Linked DNA regions of Tunicatimonas pelagia. The protein of the gene in region 2 interacts with the protein of the main gene of each other region in a pairwise test. Links are inferred from orthologs where the notes say so. Each region holds a gene or a part of one and is shown on either strand. Other genes may lie near its edges.

The links. Proteins that work in one complex are often made in the same cells at the same time.
Region 1: the proteins of P0M28_RS05885 (region 2) and ftsA interact in binary tests that used the Escherichia coli proteins (3 or more experiments, as listed by UniProt). The link is inferred for Tunicatimonas pelagia from one-to-one orthologs.

What each region holds. Positions count from the first base shown.
Region 1 is NZ_CP120683.1:4,715,782-4,718,744, forward strand. Bases 6-2,947 are described here. They hold ftsA (cell division protein FtsA), read left to right. Parts: upstream 6-796; coding sequence 797-2,098; downstream 2,099-2,947. Other genes in these bases: murG (undecaprenyldiphospho-muramoylpentapeptide beta-N-acetylglucosaminyltransferase), read left to right, coding at 6-36; P0M28_RS20235 (cell division protein FtsQ/DivIB), read left to right, coding at 33-785; ftsZ (cell division protein FtsZ), read left to right, coding at 2,142-2,947. Outside these bases: more of murG, read left to right, coding at 1-5; more of ftsZ, read left to right, coding at 2,948-2,963. UniProt on the Escherichia coli protein: Essential cell division protein that assists in the assembly of the Z ring. May serve as the principal membrane anchor for the Z ring.
Region 2 is NZ_CP120683.1:1,414,559-1,417,426, reverse strand. The notes cover bases 12-2,858. They hold P0M28_RS05885 (rod shape-determining protein), read left to right. Parts: upstream 12-845; coding sequence 846-1,871; downstream 1,872-2,858. Other genes in these bases: P0M28_RS05875 (Rod shape-determining protein MreD), read left to right, coding at 2,778-2,858; mreC (rod shape-determining protein MreC), read left to right, coding at 1,873-2,781; P0M28_RS05890 (DUF4296 domain-containing protein), read left to right, coding at 118-495. Also shown: more of P0M28_RS05875, read left to right, coding at 2,859-2,868. UniProt on the Escherichia coli protein: Forms membrane-associated dynamic filaments that are essential for cell shape determination. Acts by regulating cell wall synthesis and cell elongation, and thus cell shape.

The DNA.
Region 1 (2,963 bases), 3.3 Mb from region 2 along the record:
CAGGAAGTAGTTAAACTAATTGAGGAGAAGCCATGAAGCGGATAAAGAAATCGGTACATCTGGTCACGATGCTTATCATATTGGTGACTGCAATAGGAGCCACGGAGTATCGTCGTCAGCAGCGGGTGTGTACACAAATTAGTGTAGCTATTGAGCACGATGGTATTGAGTCTTTTGTGAGCGAGAGAGAAATACGTGGTCTGTTGCAGCAAGGCGAAAAATCGATTATCGGGCTGCCCCTAAATGGGTTAGAGTTAAAGCAACTGGAGCATCGAGTACTGGGAAATCCTTACGTAGAGTGGGCAAATGTGCATTACGATTTGGAAGGAAAGGTACATGTTGCCGTACAGCAGAGCCGACCTATTGCCCGCATCATACACCCCAAATTGCCCGATGCTTACGTTAGCACTACTGGAAAGCTATTACCACTTTCGGGGCGACATACGGCGCGGGTAATGCTGGTAGGAGGTACGTTTATTCCAAAATTAATTAAAGGAGACTGGAACCAGGATAGCACCGGAAACCAGCTTCTTTCCTTAGCAAAGTATATTGAACAAGACGATTTCTGGCGGGCGCAAATTGCTCAAATGGATGTGAATCAACAGGGGGAAGTAACGCTTCATCCTCAGGTGGGTAAGCAAACAATTAAATTCGGAAAGCCCGATCAGATTGCTGAAAAGTTCGATAAGTTAGAATTATTTTACCAGCAGATTCTGCCCCGAAAAGGATGGAATTATTATAATGGGGTCAACCTGACCTATGAAAATCAAATTGTGTGTGACTAACCAGTAAAACCATGGACAACGATCAACCCGTAGTTGGACTAGATATCGGTACTACTAAAATCTGCGTTATTGTAGGCCGAAAGAATGAATACGGAAAACTAGAAGTGATGGGCATGGGTAAAGCCGTCTCCGACGGTGTTATCCGAGGCATTGTCAGTAATATTGATAAAACTGTACAGGCAATCCAAAAGGCGGTTCAGCAAGCTGAAGAGCAGTCAGGAGTAGAAATTAATGTGGTGAACGTAGGCATTGCCGGGCAGCATATCCGTAGCTCGGTGCACCACGGTAGCATTACCCGTAACTCTTCCGAAGAGGAGATTACGGTAGGTGATGTAGAGCGGCTAACCCAGGATATGTACCGCATTGTAACCCCGCCCGGTTGCGAAATTATTCATGTAATGCCCCAGCACTACATCGTCGATTATGAGGAGGGGATTATGGATCCAGTAGGCATGTCGGGCGTGAAGCTGGAAGCTGATTTCCATATTATCACCGCTCAGACCAACGCGATTAACAATGTCAATAAGTGCGTTCGTAAAGCGGGATTGGAAATAGATAATCTCATCCTCGAGCCTTTGGCTTCTAGCTTGGCGGTGCTTAGTGAGGAGGAAAAGAAAGCCGGAGTTTGCTTGGTAGATATTGGGGGCGGCACCACTGATATTGCTATTTTCCACGATGGTATTATTCGCCACACAGCCGTTATTCCATTTGGTGGGAATATTATTACGTCTGATATTAAGCAAGGCTGCTCCGTGCTGCACGAGCAAGCCGAACTACTTAAAGTGAAGTTTGGCCGGGCCATTGCCGAGGAAGCTAACATTAACGAAATTGTTTCTATTCGCGGATTGCGCGACCGTCCACCTCGAGAAATCTCGGTGAAGAACCTGGCTTACATTATTGAGGCTCGAGTGCAGGAAGTCTTTGAGTTAGTTCATGCTGAGATTATTTCGTCGGGTTACGAAGATCGCCTGGCAGGAGGCATTGTTGTTACCGGCGGAGGTTCGCAACTGCGCCACATCAAGCAGCTTTGCGAGCTTATGTGCGCCACTGATGGCCGAATTGGTCATCCCAACGAATATCTAGGTAAAGGTAAGCCAGAAATAATTAAATCGCCCATGTACGCAACTGGGGTTGGCTTGGTGCTAGCGGGCTTTAAAGCGATTGACGAACGCAACTCTGAATACCTTCGTCACAAAAGCAGGCAAACCAACCAAGTTGTGCGAAAAGAACGACAAACTGGTTTTTCTTTCAGAGGTATATTGGAAAAGACCAAGAAAATATTGATTGATGACTTTAATGAGAAAGAATATTAATGTAGTTTTGGTATAACCCTAAACTACCCAAATCTCCACCGTTATGAATAAGACATATAGTTTCGATCTACAGCCTCAGAACCCGTCTATCATCAAAGTGATTGGTGTCGGAGGCGGAGGTAGTAATGCTGTAAACCACATGTTTAACCAAGGTATTCGGGATGTAGAGTTTATTGTCTGCAATACCGATGTGCAGGCCTTACAAACCAGCCCGGTTCCTAACAAGCTTCAGATAGGCATAGGACTCACCGAAGGACTGGGAGCGGGAGCGAATCCCGAAAAAGGCAAAGAAGCTGCTATTGAAAGCAAAGAAGATATTCGCGATTTACTAAGCGATAATACCAAGATGCTATTCATCACGGCCGGAATGGGCGGTGGAACCGGAACCGGAGCGGCTCCCGAAATTGCCCGAGTGGCTCGGGAGTTAGGTATTTTAACGGTGGGCATTGTTACCTCTCCGTTTAGCTTCGAGGGGCGTAAGAAAATGCGACTGGCGAACGAAGGGATTGCTGAACTGCGGGAAAGCTGTGATACCGTGCTGGTTATTTTAAACGATAAACTGCGGGAGACCTACAGTAACTTATCGCTGTCTAACGCTTTTGCCCAAGCCGATAATGTGCTGACGACGGCAGCCAAAAGCATTGCGGAAATTATCACCTTACCGGGTGACATTAACGTAGATTTTGAAGATGTAAAGACCGTAATGGCAAATTCCGGCGCAGCGGTGATGGGTTCAGCCAAAGTAGATGGAGACCATCGGGCCAAACGAGCCGCCGAAATGGCCTTGTCTTCTCCCTTGCTCGATAATGTGAATATTACCGGAGCGCAGCGCATTCTGCTATCGATTAAATCGGGTACGGAGAAG
Region 2 (2,868 bases):
AGCTGTTAACAGCTGCTTAGATTGTGGCAACTAGCTAAAAAATCAGATCATGACAATGAGAACTTTTAGTGGCTCGTTTCGGTAATAAGTATACCAATGATCTGTTGATCTCTAATAATGCGTTATTCATACATTTTTCTTTCTCTCTATTTGTTGTTGGGAGCTTGTGCAAGTTCTGAACAATCAATGGAATCTCCGGTTGATTTGCTAGATAAATCAACCATGGCCTCCATTCTTATTGATCTTCACTTGGCCGAAGCCAAGATGAGCTACACTGGTTCTCGAAATGCTGATTCTATAGAAATTATTTACCGCAATTACGAATACTCAGTCTTCAAAGATCACAATGTGACTGATTCCATTTACTTTCGCAGCTACGAATATTACCTGGATCATATGGCCGAGATGGAGCAAATCTATTCGGCTGTAGTAGATAGTTTAAGTGTTATGAACAGTGCTGAGAAAGCAAAAGATTTAGGTATTGCCAACCGTTAGGGTAATTTCACTCCCTTCAGTCGGTCAGAAGTAAGTTACCACTGAGAAAGCTAACTTTTTCTTGCTCATACTGCTTTGTGAGATTTCTATAGAGCTGAAAACAAACCGGGCGAAGAAAGAAATCAGGTAGCTATCCTATTAATAGTTAAAATTTCGATCTAATTTTGCGCGAATTACGCAGATTGTTGAGAAAGAGATAATAAGGCCGACAGTTTCGTAAAGAAACTCTAATTTCCTTACCTATTGCATAGGCTAACGAAATAACGATTTGAAATGGGTGGGTCTTACACGAAATTTGTATAACTTAAAAAGAATAAAAATACCACTCAAACCACATTAGTAATCAACTTATGGGATTGTTCGACTTCTTTTCCAGCGATATAGCCATTGACTTAGGAACGGCTAATACGCTGATTATAAATAAAGAAAAAATTGTCGTAGACGAGCCATCCATCATCGCCATTGACCGCACTTCCAATAAAGTATTAGCTATTGGCCGGCAAGCGATGCAGATGCACGAGAAGACACACGAAAATATAAAAACTATTCGCCCCCTAAAAGATGGGGTAATTGCCGACTTCCACGCGGCGGAGCATATGATTCGGGGTATGATCAAGATGATTGATACTGGAAACCGTTATCTTCCTTCATCCCACCGCATGATTATCTGTATTCCTTCGGGTATTACTGAAGTGGAAAAACGAGCGGTTCGCGACTCAGCGGAACACGCCGGAGCTAAGGAGGTATACATGGTACATGAACCTATTGCGGCTGCTATCGGAATTGGAATTGACATTGACCAACCGGTGGGTTCAATGGTGGTGGATATTGGTGGGGGGACAACCGAAATTGCGGTAATTGCTCTTTCGGGGATTGTATGCGACCAATCTATTCGCGTAGCGGGCGATACTTTCAACAAAGATATTCTGGATTACATGCGTCGGCAGCATAATTTGCTAATTGGTGAGCGCTCGGCGGAAAAAGTGAAACTGGAAGTAGGTTCGGCTCTAACCGAGCTAGACGAAGAACCAGACGATTACGAAATTCGCGGACGCGATTTGATGACCGGTATTCCGAAGGTAATTAAGGTTTCTTATTCGGAGATTGCTTATGCGCTGGATAAATCTATTTCTAAAATAGAGGAAGCAGTGCTAAAGGCATTAGAAATTTCGCCCCCCGAACTCTCGGCGGATATTTATGATAATGGAATTCATCTGACCGGAGGAGGAGCTTTACTACGGGGGTTGGATAAGCGGTTAGCCCTGAAGACTAAATTACCGGTACACGTGGCTGATGATCCGCTACGAGCCGTCGTTCGGGGGACTGGAGTAGCATTGAAAAAGTTTGACTTGTTTAAGTCAGTGTTGATGACGTAAGATGTATAATCTACTCTCATTTCTATTAAAATATCGTACCACACTCCTGTTCGTAGTCCTGGAGGGACTAAGTGGGTTTTTTATTGTCAATAATAACGCATATCACCAAGCAGCAGTCATCAATTCGTCTAATAAGATGGTGGCTTCTGTAATGGATTTCTCTAATACCGCTTCAGAATATTTCAACCTTCAGGAGGCAAACGATCAACTAGCCCAGGAAAACGCTCAGCTTCGGGCGGCTCTTTCCGGACAACCTAACGAGTCGCTGCAAGATGTATTCAACCCAATTATAGAAGATTCATTAGCACTACAAGCCCTATCGCAAGATTCTCTATTTGTGCTACCTCGTGTACGCAGCCGAGCCGATAGCTTACGCTTTCAGCAGTACGCTTTTATTCCGTCGAAGGTGGTAGACAACACGGTTAAAAACTTTAAAAATCACGTGACTATCAACAAAGGGCGAGCTGATGGTATTGAACCCAATATGGGCGTGATTAGTCCCAACGGCGTAGTTGGGAAGGTAAAAGATGTATCGGAGCATTACGCACTAATAACATCGATTTTACATACCAATATGAATGTGTCTGCGCTGGTGAAACGCTCCAGCACGTTAGGCTCCATAGAATGGAGTGGCTCTGATCCTACAACAGCCAGTTTAAGATACATTCCTATCCATATTAATGTTATCACCGGAGATACTGTAGTTACTTCGGGTTACAGTGGAATTTATCCTCCCGAAATTCTGATTGGAACAGTGAAAGAAGTGCGTCCCGAAGAAGACGCTGCCTTTTATAGTATAGATGTAGACTTATCGAATGATTTTTACCAACTATCGTATGTATACGTGGTAAAAAATAAACTAAAGCAGGAGAAGGATTCGTTGTTGCACCAAACTATTGTGGGGGAATGAATAGTCGGCATCTGCTACCGCAAGCACTTAACTTTATTGTTTTCTTTATTATTCAGGTACTGATAGTGAGAAAGCTAGTACTGTTTG